2 regions of the Brevundimonas sp. 'scallop' genome follow, and region 2 is predicted to be linked to the other one. Evidence: riboswitches for the same ligand, from Rfam matches in the RefSeq annotation. Region 2 holds a riboswitch; the other holds the start of a gene.
The links. Region 2 has a riboswitch for cobalamin ahead of E4341_RS12065 (DUF1852 domain-containing protein). Riboswitches for the same ligand answer to the same signal wherever they lie in the genome.

Region 1 (7,650 bases), 1.3 Mb from region 2:
GCGTTCAGATTGGCGGTGACGAAGCCGTCGCGCGCCACGGTCGAGAAGCCGCCGCTGTCGTCCTGATCGCCTTCCGCCCGCACCGTCAGCGCGCCGGACAGACGGTCGCCCGTCCAGCCCAGGGTCGCCGAACCGGCGTGTTCCGGCACGCGCAGCAGGCGCGCGCCCGTCGTGCGGTCCGTCGCGTCGGTCCAGGCATAGGCCAGCGTCAGGTCGATGCCGCCGCCCAGCAGGGCGCGGCCTTCCAGCTCGAACCCGTCCGAACGCGTCCTGGCGACGTTGATGTAGCGACCGGCCGAATAGGTGATCTGGTCTTCGACGTTCAGGCGATAGAGGGTCGCCCGCCCATCGAACCGACCGTCGGCCGAGGCCCAGCCCAGGGCGATCTCGACGCTGTCGGCCGTTTCCGGCTTCAGCTCGGGATAGGGCCGAGGCGCAAAGCAGAAGTCGCAGACCGCCTGGCTGACCGTCGGCGACTTGAAGCCCGTGCCGTAGGCGCCCGACAGGATGAAACCCCCGGCCAGATCATAGGCCGCCGACACCCGCCCCGTCGTCTTGGAGCCGAAATCGTCGGTGTCGTCGTAACGCAATCCGCCGGTCAGGTTCAGCGCGCCGACATCGTACTGGGCCACGCCGAACACCGAGGTGATCGACAGGTCGCGCGACAGGCCCGACGACAGGGCCGCCGAGGCCTCGTTCCGCTCGACGCCGAACGCATAGTCGATGTCCTGCGCCTGGCCGTTCGCCTGCCAGCGATAAGCCTGACGGTCGCCGGTGAAGGTGGAGCCGAAGCCGCCGCTGACCGAGCTGCGATCCAGGTCCGACGCCGAGACGCTGAACTGATGCGTCAGGCCGAACGCCTTGGCCGTCACGCGGCCAAAGCCCGACCATTGCTCGCTTTCCTGGGTGTCGGCGGTGTCGGCCAGAATAAAGTTCGGCGCCGGGAAGCCGTCGATATCGGCCTTGGACTTGTTCCAGCGCACCGATCCATCGACCTTGACCGCATCGGACAGGACATATCGCCCCTTGGCGCCGAGCGTCGTGCTGCGGAAGCCGTCGGCTTCCGTGTTGCCGTCCGCCTCGTCCGCCGCCGAAATCCCGTCGGTGTCGAAGCGCGAGGCATAGGCGCTGAAGGCGTAGGTCTCGTTGGCGACGCCCGTCGACACGCGGCCCCGCACGGTGTGGAAGCTGCCGGCCTCGGCCTCGGCGCGCAGGCCGTCGATCTCTTGCGTCGTGAAGGAAATCACCCCGCCGATGGCGTCGGATCCCCACAGCGACGACTGCGGCCCGCTGAGCACTTCGATCCGCGCAATATCGGCCAGTTCGAAGCTGGAGAAGTCATAGGCTCCGTTCGGCTCGGCCGCATCGTTGACCGGCGCGCCGTCGACTAGGACCAGGGTCTTACCCGGCGTCGCGCCGCGCATCCGCACCTGGGCTACACCGCCAAAGGCGCCCGAACGCGTCACCGACAGACCCGGCACATCGGCCAGGATGTCGGCGGCGAAGATCGCGCCGCGCTGTTCGATGGTCTTGGCGTCGATGACGCGGGCGCCGGGCGTGTCGCCGACGATGGCCGGGATGCGGGTGGCGGTGACGATCACCTCGTCCAGCTGGGTCGCGTCCTCGGCAAAGGCAGGCGCGGCGAAGGTGACCGCAATCGCGGCCGTCGAGAGAAGAATGGAACGCTTCATTGAGCGATACCCCCGTGTTCGGTCCCGCGAATGCGCGCGAGAGACCGTCATGAGCGAACCGACCCGCCAGACCGCTTAGGGGTCTGGACGGCGCAAGGTCGGGTCGCTTCCACGGAGAAACCGCGCTGCTGTCTGGTCCCGGACAGAAGCGAGCGACGTCGGCGGCCAGGTCTCCTGGCTTGCGGGTCGTAAACCGCCGTCCTCGCCTTCCCAGTTTCCCAGTGGCGCCGGGATCGAAACCCCGGACGGACGACGCTCTCGCCGCCTACAGTTGCGGGCACAGCCACGGCGTCACACCGTGTTCCCTTAACCGCCTGGCGCGGTCTATCGCAATGGCGACAAGACTGTGCAAGGGCCGTTCAACGGCCTTGAGCCGCCGGGCGCGATCCGTCACCCTGTGGCCACATGAACGCGCCCGCCAAATTCCCCGATAATGGGCATCCCCCGGAAATCGCCGCCTCGCTGGAAGGCGCGACGCCGTTCATGGCGCAATATCTGACGGCCAAGGCGGGCCAGCCGGACGCCATCCTGTTCTTCCGCATGGGTGACTTCTACGAGCTGTTCTTCAAGGACGCCGAGGTCGCGGCGGCGGCGCTCGGCATCACCCTGACCAAGCGGGGCAAGCATCAGGGCGAGGACATTCCGATGGCCGGCGTGCCGGTCCATGCGATGGAGGGCTATCTCGCCCGCCTGATCCGCATCGGCCACAAGGTCGCCATCTGCGAACAGCTGGAAGACCCGGCGGAGGCCAAGAAGCGCGGCGGCAAGGCCGTGGTGCATCGCGGCGTGGTCCGGGTTGTCACCCCCGGCACCCTGACCGAAGACAGCCTGCTGGACGCGCGCGGCGCCAATCGTCTGGCGGCGGTCGCGGTGCGTAAAGGTCGGGCGGCCGTCGCCGTGGCCGAACTGTCGTCGGGCGCGGTCGACAGCGTCGCCTGCGCCATCGAGGATCTGGGCGCGGCCCTGGCCGCCTTCCGCCCGTCCGAAGTCCTGGTCACCGACCGGATGTATTCGGACGAGGCGACGCGTGACGCCCTGGACGGCTCGGGCGGCGTGGTCCAGGCGCTGGCCGGCGCCATCGCCGAACCCCAGGCCGCGCGCGCCCGCGTCGAGCGGCTGTACGGCGTCTCGGCGCTCGACGGCTTCGGCGCTTTCGAGGAGGCCGAGGTTTCGGCGCTGGGTCTGATCGCCGCCTATCTGGAGACGACCCAGGCCGGCAAGGTCCCTGCCCTGGCCCCGCCGCGGCGTCTTGGCGAAAGCGGCTTTCTGGCCATTGATCCGGCGACCCGCGCCAGCCTTGAGATCGACCGCACCCAGCGCGGCGAGCGCGAGGGCAGCCTGCTGGCCTGCATCGACCGCAGCGTCACCTCGGGCGGCGCCCGGGCCCTGGCCGAACGCATCGCCCGGCCCTTGCGCGATCCGCTGGCCATCAACGAACAGCTCGACGCTGTCGAATGGCTGCTGGAGCGCCGCGACCTGCGCCGCGACCTCCGTGACGCGCTGAAGGCCTCCTCCGACATCGCCCGCGCCGTCGGACGATTGGCGCTGGGTCGGGGCGGCCCGCGCGACCTGGCCGCCGTGCGCACCGGCCTGTCGATCGCCGAGGGCGTCGCCGGGCTTTTCGTGGGCCAGGTCGATCCTCTGACCGGCCAGCCGCGCCGCATCGCCTCGGCGCTGGACCGCCTAACCCTGTCGCCCGACGTCTCGCGGTTGAAGGCCGACCTGATCGACGGCCTGGTGGACGAGCCGTCCCATCTGGCGCGCGACGGCGGCTATGTGCGCCCCGACTATCGCCCCGAACTGGACGCCGCCCGCACCCTGCGCGACGACAGCCGCCGCGTCGTCGCCGATCTGGAGGCCCGCGCCGTCGCCGAGTCCGGCGTGCCGTTCAAGATCAAGCACAACGCCGTGCTGGGCTATTTCCTCGAAACCAGCGCCAAGGCGGCCGAAGCCTTGCTCCGCGCCGGGCCCGACAGCCCTTTCATCCATCGCCAGACCCTGGCGGCCCAGGTCCGCTTCACCACCGTCGAACTGTCGGAGCTGGACGCCAAGATCAGCCAGGCCGGCCACCGCGCCTTGGCTATCGAAGGCGAGACCTTCGAGGGCTGGCGACGCGAGGCCGCCCGCCTGGCCCAGCCTCTGCAGGCCGTCGCCGAGGCGCTCGCCGAACTGGACGCCCATGCCGCCCTCGCCGAATGGGCCCAGGAAGTCGGCGCGACCCGCCCGATCGTGGACGACACCCTGACCTTCTGCGTCGAGGCCGGCCGCCATCCCGTTGTGGAGGCGGCGGTCAAGGCGGGCGGGGATCCCTACACCCCCAACAACGCCCGGCTGGACGGGTCGGGCCAGGACGGATCGCGCCTGGCCATCGTCACCGGCCCGAACATGGCCGGTAAATCGACCTTCCTGCGCCAGAACGCGCTTCTGGTGATCCTGGCCCAGGCCGGCGCCTTCGTGCCGGCCCGCTCGATGCGGCTGGGCGTGGTGGACCGGCTGTTCAGCCGCGTCGGGGCCGGCGACGACCTGGCCCGCGGCCGCTCCACCTTCATGATGGAGATGGTCGAGACCGCCGCCATCCTGACCCAAGCCACGCCGCAAAGCTTCGTCGTTCTGGACGAGATCGGGCGCGGCACCGCCACCTACGATGGCCTGGCCATCGCCTGGGCCACGGCCGAGGCCCTGCACGAGACCAATCGCGCCCGCACCCTGTTCGCCACCCATTATCACGAGTTGGCCCAGCTGGAGACGCGGCTGGACCACGTCTGCAACCTGTCCATGGTCGCGCGCGAGTGGAATGGCGAACTGGTCTTCCTGCACGAAGCGGCGCCCGGCGCGGCCGATCGCTCCTACGGCGTCCAAGTCGCGAAACTGGCCGGCGTCCCCGCCTCCGTCGTCGCCCGCGCCCGCTCGGTTCTGAACCGGCTGGAAGGCGAAAAGGCCGCCGCCGCCCGCCTGGACGACCTGCCCCTGTTCGCCGTCGCCGAGCCGGAACCGATGCGCGGCCCCTCCCCCGTGGAACTGGCGCTTCGCGACGTCGACCCCGACGACCTGACCCCGCGCGAGGCGCTGGAGGCGCTTTATCGGCTGAAGGGTCTAGCCTGATATGACGAAGGCCCGGACGTCGCCGTCCGGGCCTTGCTTGGAGTCTCGATGCGTTTCGGATCAGGCCTGCATCATCCAGCCTTCGACATCCATGGCCGCCTGACGGACGGCTTCCGAACGGGTCGGGTGGGCGTGGCAGGTGCGGGCGATGTCTTCCGACGCGCCGCCGAAGCTCATGGTGATGGCCGCCTCGTGGATCATCTCGCCGGCCTGCGGACCCATGATGTGGACGCCCAGCACCTTGTCGGTCGCGGCGTCGGCCAGCACCTTCACGAAGCCGTCGGTCTCGTGATTGATCTTGGCGCGGCTGTTGGCGGTGAAGGGGAATTTGCCCTTCTTGTACTGCACGCCGGCCGCCTTCAGCTGGTCCTCGGTCTGACCGACCCAGGCCACTTCGGGGAAGGTGTAGACGACGCTGGGCACCAGGGCATAGTCGACGTGGCCATACTTGCCGGCGATGGTGTCGATCACGGCGACCGCGTCTTCTTCCGCCTTGTGGGCCAGCATCGGACCGTGGGTCACGTCTCCGATCACCCAGACGCCGTCCGCGACCTTGAAGTGGTCATGGTCGATGAAGCCGCGCTTGTCCGGCGTCACGCCGACGCTGTCCAGGCCCAGACCGTCCGTGTACGGACGACGGCCGATGGCGACCAGCACCACATCGCCCTTGATCGTCTCGGCGGCGCCGCCGGCCGACGGCTCGACGGTCAGTTCCACCCCGTCCTTGCCCGACTTGGCGCCCGTGACCTTGGCGCCCAGTTTGAAGCTCATGCCCTGTTTGGTCAGGGTGCGCTGGAAGGCGGTGGCGACCTCGGTGTCCATGCCGGGCGTGATCCGGTCCAGGAACTCGACCACCGTGACCTCGGCGCCCAGACGACGCCAGACCGAACCCAGTTCCAGGCCGATGATGCCGGCGCCGACCACGATCAGCTTCTTGGGCACGGCCGGCAGCGACAGGGCGCCGGTGGAATCGATGACCTTGCCGTCCTCGAAGGCGACGCCCGGCAGCGGGGTCGGCTCCGAGCCGGTGGCGATGACGATGTTCTTGGCGTCCAGCGTCTGGACCGAGCCGTCGGCGGCGGTCACCTCGACCTTGCCTTTGCCGACGATCTTGCCCTTGCCCTTGATCCAGTCGGCCTTGTTCTTCTTGAACAGGAAATCGATCCCCTTGGTCAGGGCCGTGACGCTGTCGTCCTTGGCCTTGTGCATCTGGTCCAGGTGCAGCTTGGGCTGGACCTCGATACCGATCTTGGCGAACTCGGTGTTGGCGGCGTTCCACAGTTCCGAGGCATGCAGCAGGGCCTTGGACGGCATGCAGCCGACGTTCAGGCAGGTGCCGCCCAGCGTCGAACGCATCTCCACGCAGGCGACCTTCAGGCCCAGCTGGCCCGCCCGGATCGCGGCGTTATAGCCGCCAGGGCCTCCGCCGATGATGACGACGTCGTAGGCGGCGGTGGCTTCGGCCATGGTATCCTCTGGTCTTCTGGCGCGCGGGGAAAGGCGCGCGGACACTAGCGTTGGCCCCGCGTGGGTCAACCGCTGGAGCCCATATGGGGCCGCGTTTCGACCAATTGGAGAGGCGGAAACCACGAAAAAGGGCCGGACGTCGCCGCCCGGCCCCTTCGATCATGTCTGACCGCCGCGCTCAGAGCTTGAAGCGCACACCTAGGAAGACGTTGTAGCCGAACTTCTCGTATTCGTAGGTCCGCTCCTTGACGCCATAGTAGCGCACGCCCGCGCTGTCGGTCAGGTTCTTGGCCTCGCCGAACACTTCCACCCCATTGCCGAAGTCGTAGCTGGCGGTGAAGTCCAGTTGGCCGCGACCCTCGACATAGAGGTCCTTGCCGGGGTTGGTCGCGTCGATCGCCTCCAGGAAGTCGCTGCGGTGCGTGTAGGAGACGCGCGCGCTGAAGCCGTACCGTTCGTAGAACAGGGCCGCGTTATAGGTCTCGTCCGACTGACCCGGCAGGGTGAAGGTGTCGCGACCGGCGAAGGCGCGGCTGGTTTTTGATCTCCGCATCCGTCAGCGTGTAGTTGGCGAAGACGCCGAAGCCCGACGCCCAGCCCGGCAGGAAGTCGAACGTCTGCTGCCAGTTGAACTCGATGCCGGCGATATGGCCGTCACGGGCGTTGCGGGCCTCGGTGACCTGGGCGACCGTGGTGGTCGGGGTGACATAGGGCACGCCGTCCGTCACCAGGGTGAAGCGGTAGTTCGACAGGTCCTTGTAGAAGGCGTTGGCCGAAATCACGCCCAGCGGACGCAGATAGTATTCCAAGCCCGCATCGACGTTGTTCGACAGGGTCGGCTTCAGGTCGGGATTGCCGCGCGTCACCGTCGTGCGGCCGCTGTCGGTGGTTTCCAGAACGCGCGGAACGATGTCGGTATAGTCCGGGCGCGAAATGGCGCGGGTCAGGGCGAAACGACCAACCAGCTGATCGCTGAAGCTGTGGCGCAGCGTCAGGTTGGGGAAGAAATCGGTCTGGTCGCGATCGACCTTGACCGGACTCTGGGCGCCGGACAGGGCCACGCTGGTCGCCGAGCCTTCGAAGTCGGTCTTCTCGACACGCAGGCCGACCAGCACATTGGTCGCGCCGATATCGAACCGGGCCTGGCCGTAACCCGCCAGAATATCTTCCTGCGCGATATAGTCGGCGGTGATCGACTGCGGAATGCGGCGCACGCCGGCGGCCGGGTCGGGGTTGGTCGAGCCCGCGCGGACGCGATCGAAATAGTCGGTCACCAGACCCGCATCGAACTTGAAGCCCAGATTGTAGTCGTAGTTCTGCGACGGACGATCGCTCAGCAGCGGGGCCAGGGCGCCGGAGCTGGCGGCCGCGCTCCGATCGCGGAACCGCT
Region 2 (7,650 bases):
TGGCGGGTCGCCGTGACGAAGGCCGCCTTGCCCATGAGCCTGAGCGCGTCGCCGCCGAACAGGGTGCCGTAGTGGTTGGTCGTGCCGGGAAAGACCATCTCTGCGGTCCTCAGCCAGCCGTCGTCCGCCTCGCCTGCCTCATCGAGAGGCGACAAGGGATGGGCATCGCCCGCCGGCCTCAGTGCGACCATGTTGAAGGCTCCGCGCGTGCACAGGCGGCGCTCGCCGCTCAGCAGGCTCTCGGCGTGTAGTTCGACTTCGACGCCTAGGGACGAGCGCCCGATCCGAACGACGCGGCCGACCGCCTCGACCATCTCGCCGATCCGGGCCGGAGCCGCGAAATCGATCCGCTCGCATCCGGCCGTGACCACGGCCCGTCGCGCGTGACGGCTCGCGGCCAGAAAGGCGACCTTGTCGAGGTGGGCCAGACCAACCCCGCCGAACAGGGTGCCATGGTGGTTGGCGTCGCCGGGGAACACCATGTCGATCAGGCGCACCCTCACGACTCGCACCTCTCCATGCCGTAGTAGAGGTCGCGGGACAGTTCCTCGCGCACGATCTCGGCGCCGGCGCTCAAGGCGCGCAGCTTGCCGTTGGCGACCCGGCGCGACAGGGGCGCCATGCCGCAGTTGGTGGCCGGATAGAGTTTGTCGGCGTCCACGAACTGAAGCGCCTTTCGCAGGGTGTCGGCCACCTCTTCGGGCGTCTCGATCGTGTCGGTTGCGACATCGATGGCGCCGACCATCACCTTCTTGCCCCGGATCAGTTCGATCAGATCCATCGGCACGAGCGCGTTCTGGGCTTCGAGCGAAATGATGTCGATGCTGGAGGTCCGAAGCTTGGGAAAGGCCTCTTCGTACTGCCGCCATTCCGAGCCGAGAGTCTTCTTCCAGTCGGTGTTGGCCTTGATGCCGTAGCCGTAGCAGATGTGGACCGCCGTTTCGCACCTCAGTCCCTCTGCCGCCTTTTCCAGGGTCGCCACGCCCCAGTCGTTCACCTCGTCGAAGAAGACGTTGAAGGCGGGCTCGTCGAACTGGACGATGTCGACGCCGGCGGCCTCCAGCTCGCGGGCCTCCTCATTGAGGATTTTGGCGAACTCCCAGGCCAGTTTTTCGCGGCTGCCGTAATGGTCGTCATACAGGGTGTCGATCATCGTCATCGGCCCGGGCAACGCCCATTTGATCGGCTGGTCGGTCTGGGCGCGCAGGAACTTGGCGTCCTCGACGAAGACCGATTCCGGACGGCTGACGGCGCCCACGACCACCGGGACGCTGGCGTCATAGCGATTGCGGATTCGCATGGTCTTGCGGTTCTCGAAGTCGACGCCGTCCAGGTGTTCGATGAAGGTCGTGACGAAATGCTGGCGGGTCTGTTCGCCGTCGCTGACGATGTCGACGCCGGCCCGGCGCTGATCATCGAGCGACAGGCGCAGGGCGTCCTGCTTGGCCTCAATCAGGTCGTCGCCCTGCAGCTTCCAGGGCGACCAGAGCGTCTCGGGCTCGGCCAGCCAGACGGGTTTGGGCAGGCTGCCGGCGGTCGAGGTCGGGAGAAGGGTTTTCATGAGAGGAGACTCTGAAATCTGGAAACTGATCAGGCGGCGGCGAAGGCGGCCGACCATTGGTCGAGACGGGCGCGGTGCGGCTTGATGAACCGCTCCTCGACGAAACGGCCCTGCTCGACGGCCAGCCGACTGCGCTCGTCGCGGTCGTAGACGATGCGGGTCAGCGAATAGTCCTGCGCCTTCAGGCTGGGCTGATACACCTCGGTCGCCGGGGAGTTGGCGTTGTAAATCTCGGGCCGATAGATCTTCTGGAAGGTCTCCATCGTGGCGATGGTGCTGGCCAGTTCGAGGTCGGTGTAGCCGCCGGTCAGGTCGCCGATATGGTACAGGGCGAACGGCGCCACGCTGCCCGGTGGCATGAAGTAGCGAACCTTCATCCCCATCTTCTCAAAATACCGGTCGGTCGGCGAGAAGGCGTCGTTGGCGTATTCCAGGCCCAACACGGGATGGTCGAAGCCGGTGCGATGATAGGTCTTGTTGCTTGAGACGCTGAGGCAGATGACCGGCGCCTTGGCGAAGTTGTCGCGATAGGCGCGCGACGCCAGAAAGTGCCGGAACAGCTTGCCGTGCAGATCGCCGAAGTCGTCCGGCACGCCGCTGTTCGGGTGCGCCTTCAGGTGTTCGGGCAGGACTACGCTGAAGTCGTAGTCACGGACGTAGGAAGAGAAGTTGTTCCCCACGATCCCGTCAATGCGCTCGCCGGTCTGTTTGTCGATGATGGTCGTCTGGAGGATTTCGATCAGCGGAAAGGCGTCGTCGCGCTCCGAGCCAAGGCTCATCTCGACCGTGACGATCTGAAGCTCCAGCGCATAGCGATCGCCCCTCGGATTGTCGTGGTGGGCCAAGGAGTTGAAGCGATTGTCGATCATCCGCAGAGTATTGCGCAGATTGTCCCGTCGGCTGTCGCCTCGCGCAAGGTTGGCGAAATTGGTGGTGATCCGCGTCTTCTCGGCGGGACGATAGTCTTCGTCGAGCGCAGTCCGCTTTATCCTGAAGGTGAAGTCGCTGCTCGCCATGGTCTCTGCCGTTGATGCTGTGGCGAGACAGCGGACAGGGGCGCGCGACCGCTCGCGCGCAGTCGTCCCGTCGCGGCGTTCATGCGACCTGACCGGACACCCCGCCGGAGGACGTTATCTGTCGGGGCAGGTCTCCTGGCTCACGGGTCACGGCTTCGGGCCCGGCCTTCCCAACGTCCGAAGACGTCAGTGACACGAAATGGACCTTCGGCTCGCCGCTCACAGTTGCGGGGGCAGCGCCGGCATCACACCGGCTTCCCTCTTAGCTCCGCATCGCCGGGAGGCGACGCGCAGAACCTCGACCTGTTCATGAGGCGCGCACCCGGCGCCGAAGTCAAGAAACACATAAGGATATCCTTATGGCTTCTGTCGGCTTCTACCATCGCTCATGCTGTTCAGCTTTCCGGGGTCATGGCTGCACGAGCCCAGCAAACAGTGAACAGCATCTCTTTTGATCTCGGTCTGCCACAGACGCCGCGGGAATTTCGTCGTCCGACAATACTGAGGCTGCGCGAAGGCACGGGCGAAGCGCACGAGTTGCTAGCTTATGCGCTGATAACGATAACGAATCCTCGACGGTTTGTTGGAGATTAGGCGCCTTAATTCGAGGAGGTTCTGTCAAGCCCGCAGATCGCGCTAGCTCAATCACTTAGGGGCTTGAACCCTCTGGGCGGCGCCCATCGGGCGCGCTGCGCATTGTCCCGACGATGAAGAAGCCTTTCCGATACCCTACGACTCCAGACGTCCGCTACTTCGTGGTGCGAGGCCGGCTTTGGCGATGCGCCAATCCTGCCTTGTCGGCTGCGGCGAGGGACGAACTGGTGCATGATCTGATGTCGGCGCGCCGGGCGGTGCGGACGGCCTTGGCGGCTAAGGATTCAGATGCCCTGGCCGCATCGCGGCGGAGCGTGGACAAGGCCAAGGTGGGACTGGGCGAGCGGGGGGCCGTGTGGTGGAGCGACGACTCACCGGATGTCAATGGGCGCATGGTGCGAAACACTCCGTATGCGGACTGGTTCGCCGGTTCGTCCGAGACGCGCGAATGATGACAGCATTCCATCGTTTTGTTGTGGGTTAGGCCATGCGTACGATACGGCCACGGCCGAAATAGCCGCCGCACAAAGAGATCCTGCGACCTGCTTTTTTAGGGCGGTTCCGTCGCGCTGACGGCTGAAACGACCGGGGGGTACCAGACCGGGCGCAACTCTCGGCCGGCCTTGGGGTTGAGCCAGGATGAAATCGTCACCTGCCGACACCGATCTTTCCGCCACGGGCCAACAGGTCCTCGTTGGAGGGCCAGCGCCCGAGCAGGACGACGGCAAGCGTTGGAAGATGCCGGCGGCGGCTGTGGCGGCCGGACTTGCCGAGATGAAAACAAAGCGATCGCAGGCGGTGGTGTTCATAGCCACCAGCGAACGCCGCGCCGATGAGATTGCGGCGGCGCTCTCACCGATGGTGAAGGACGCCGAGGTGATGGTTCTGCCGCCCTGGGACTGCCTGCCCTACGACCGCGCCGCGCCTTCGCGAGAAAGCATGGGGCGGCGGATGGCCGTCTTAGCCGCCCTGAACGAAGCCAGCGCAAGGCCTGTGTTCTTGGTCGCCTCGCCCGATGCGATCGTGCAACGGACGCCGTCGCGCGAACGGATCAAGGCCCGCTTGTCGCTAGCGGCGGGCGAAGCGCTGGATCGCGAAGCCTTGGAGTCGTTTCTGAAAGATTCGGGCTATGCGGCGGATGAGCGGGTCGATGAACCTGGCGAGTACGCTCTGCTTGGCGCGGTGGTCGACGTCTTCCCGCCCGCGTCTGCCACGCCTTATCGCATCGCCCTGGATGAGGCGGACCGGATCATCGAGATCCACGCCTTCGATCCCGTATCGCAACGCCGGGGCGCCGAGATTGAGACGATCTGTCTGACCCCGGCGGCTGAGTGGAGTGACCGGTCTTCCGAGGATGACGAGGCCGATCATCAGGATACGGGCCCGTCGATCGATGTTGAGACGTCGACGACCCTGTTTGATTTCCTCGACGAGCCGATGATCCTGACCGACGTGGGCGTCGAGGACCGGTTCGAACGCATTCGCGCGCATGTGGCCGAAGCCTATGACACGCGCCTGCGGTTCAGCGAGGGCGCGCGTCCTCCGAAACCCGGCAGCCTCTATTTGACGGAAAAGGACGTTCGGCAGGCGTTGAAAGGCGCCAAACCCCTGAGCGTCGAGGGTTGGGCGCCGACGCCGGCCTTTGCGCTGGAGAAGTCGCCGGGGCGGGCCCTGAAACAGTTCGTTGCTGAGCGGCGCGAGGCGGGCGATCGCATCGTCCTGACGGGATTGCCTCATGAGCACAGGATCATTCTGCGCCTGCTGCGCCGACACGGTATCGATGCGCCCGTGGTGCTGGAGAGCTGGAGCGCGATCGCGACTCTGCAGCACGGGCAGATCGCCGTCGTAACCGCCGATCTGGACACAGGCTTCCGACAGGCGGCCGCCGGTCTAGTCGTCCTGACGCCCTCGGACATTTTCGGCGGCCGGATCGCGCGAGGATCCGGCGATACGATCGATGCGTTCGGAGAGACTGAACTGCGGCTGGACGATGTGGTCATCCATGAAGACCACGGTCTGGGCGTCCTGAAGGCGTTGGAGCGGTTCGCTGCCGATGGTGTGGAGCGCGACGTTCTGCGCATCGAATATCATGGCGGTGGGACCATTCTCGCGCCGATCGAGGAGTTTAGCAAAATCTGGCGTTATGGCTCGGAGCCAGACGCGGTGTCGCTGGATCGGCTGAATACACAGGGATGGCTGAAGCGTCGCGCCAAGGTCAGCACGCAGATCGACGAGGCCGCAGCGGCCTTGTCCGCCCGGGCCGAAGCGCGCGCAGCGCTGAGGACCGAGCCGATCGCCGCGCCGCGTCAGGCGCTGGCCCGGTTCGCCGCCGGGTTCGCCTTCCCCGAAACGGCCGATCAGGCGCGCGCCATCGAGGCGGTCCTGTCGGACCTGGGATCCGGCAAGCCCATGAACCGGCTCGTCTGCGGTGATGTCGGTTTCGGCAAGACCGAGGTCGCCCTGCGCGCTGCGGCGGCCGTGGCCCTTGCCGGCAAACAGGTCATCGTCGTCGCCCCGACCACCGTCCTGGCGCGTCAGCATTTCGAGGTCTTCAAGAGACGGTTCAAGGATACTGACATTCAAATCGGCCACCTGTCGCGCGCCGCAGACAGCGCGGAGGCGCGGGCGGTCAAGGCAGGGCTGGCGGACGGCTCCATGCGCGTCGTGGTGGGCACGCAGGCGCTGGCGTCGAAAGGGTTAGCGTTTTCCAGTCTTGGGCTTGTCATCATCGATGAGGAACACCGCTTCGGCGCGCAGATGAAATCTGCCTTGGCAGAGAAGGCGCCGCATCTGTTGTCGATGTCGGCCACCCCCATCCCGAGGACTCTTCAAAGCGCCATGGTCGGCATTCAGGACGTCAGCCTGATCGCCAGTCCGCCTGCGCGACGTCGGCCAATCCGAACCTTCATGAGCCCGTTCGACGCCGGGGCGGTTCGCCTGTCGCTGATGCGCGAGAAGGCGCGGGGAGGGCAGAGTTTCGTGGTCGTGCCGCGGATCGAGGATATGGAACCCTTGGCGGAACGCCTGAAGACCCTGACGCCCGAGCTGTCGGTGGTCTCGGCGCACGGTGACATGTCCCCATCCGCGATCGACGAGATTATGAGCCGGTTCTCCGACGGCGAGGGGGACGTGCTTTTGGCCACGAACATCATCGAGACCGGCCTGGATGTGCCGAGCGCCAATACGATGTTGATCTGGCGGCCGGACCGGTTCGGCCTGGCGCAGTTGCATCAGCTGCGGGGGCGTGTCGGCCGGGGGCGGCGACAGGGGTTCACCTATCTGCTTTCCGATCCCGAAGCGCCGATGGCGGCGGCGACGGAGGCCCGACTGCAGACGCTGGAGGCGCTGGACCGACTGGGGGCGGGCTTCGCGATCAGCGGGCGCGATCTGGACCTGCGCGGCGGCGGCGATCTGGTGGGCGAGGAACAGGCCGGGCATGTCAGGCTGATCGGCTCGGCCCTTTACCAGGCCGTCCTGGCTCGGGCGCTCGCGGCTGCAAAAGGCGATCCCGATCCAGACAAGGTCTCTCCCAATCTGAACGTCGGCGCGACAGGGCATCTGCCGGCGGACTACATTCCCGACGAAACCGTGCGCATCAATCTGTACGCCCGGTTGGCGCGCGCGGCCACGGCGGAAGATGTCGACGCCCTGCGAGATGAAGCCGAAGATCGGTTCGGTCCCTTACCTGACCTAGCAGAGGATCTGTTCACCGGCCGCCGCCTGGCGGCGCTCGCCCGTGATGCCGGCGTCACGGAAATCGTATCGGGACCGAAGGCGACGGCGTTGCGGATCGCAGCGGCGCGTCGGCCCGGCATGGAAGCGTCCTTGCCGTTGCGCGATGATCGACGCTGGTCCGAGGATCGCATGATCGTCGATGCCGCCAACGATCAACCGCACGACACGGCCTTCATCGAGAAGCTTCTGACCGAATTGGCGGCGGCCTGAGGACAGGGCGTGTTCGAGCCGGTTTCGACGTCCGGTATCTGTTTTGTTGGGAGCAATTCCGCCGCTGGCGCGCTGATCGACGACCGCCGACCGATCACGGCGGAGCCTCGCGTCTTCGCTTTCTAAAAAGCCCCTGCATGCCCACAGACACCCGCCTTACTGTCGTCTTCCTTCATTCCCTGGGCTCGAGCCGCCACGATTGGGACGCGGTGATCGACCGGCTTGGCGATGAGGTGGTGACCGTCGCGATCGATCTTCCAGGGTTCGGGGACAGGGCGGGGGAAGGCTATGGCGATGTCCAAGTCGTGCTCGACGACCTGATCCGCCGCCTTACCGATCTCCATCTCCCGCGCTGGATCCTTGTCGGCCATAGCATGGGCGGCAAGTTTGCGACCTTAATCGCCGCGCGGGCGCGTGACGGGGCGGCGGGCTTGAGCGGGTTGCTGGGCGTGGTGCTGGTCGCCGGATCGCCACCCTCGCCGGAGCCGATGGACGAGAACAGGCGCGCGGATATGCTGACCTGGTTCGACGATT

Region 1: it holds a riboswitch for cobalamin, as region 2 does, so the genes downstream of both, E4341_RS03315 (TonB-dependent siderophore receptor) here and E4341_RS12065 (DUF1852 domain-containing protein) in region 2, are expected to answer to the same signal.

The regions. Positions count from the first base shown of each region.
Region 1 covers NZ_CP039382.1:677,889-685,538, reverse strand. Annotated here, with positions in the region: gene E4341_RS03315 (TonB-dependent siderophore receptor) at 1-1,691, opposite strand, end outside; cobalamin riboswitch at 1,838-2,046, opposite strand; gene mutS (DNA mismatch repair protein MutS) at 2,175-4,793, shown strand; gene lpdA (dihydrolipoyl dehydrogenase) at 4,854-6,260, opposite strand; gene E4341_RS15470 (TonB-dependent receptor) at 6,439-6,813, opposite strand; gene E4341_RS03300 (TonB-dependent receptor) at 6,734-7,650, opposite strand, start outside.
Region 2 covers NZ_CP039382.1:2,409,686-2,417,335, reverse strand. Annotated here, with positions in the region: gene E4341_RS12075 (acyl-CoA thioesterase) at 1-503, opposite strand, end outside; gene E4341_RS12070 (methionine synthase) at 500-1,561, opposite strand; gene E4341_RS12065 (DUF1852 domain-containing protein) at 1,591-2,577, opposite strand; cobalamin riboswitch at 2,685-2,893, opposite strand; gene E4341_RS12060 (hypothetical protein) at 3,399-3,623, shown strand; gene E4341_RS12055 (DEAD/DEAH box helicase) at 3,811-7,116, shown strand; gene E4341_RS12050 (alpha/beta hydrolase) at 7,254-7,650, shown strand, end outside.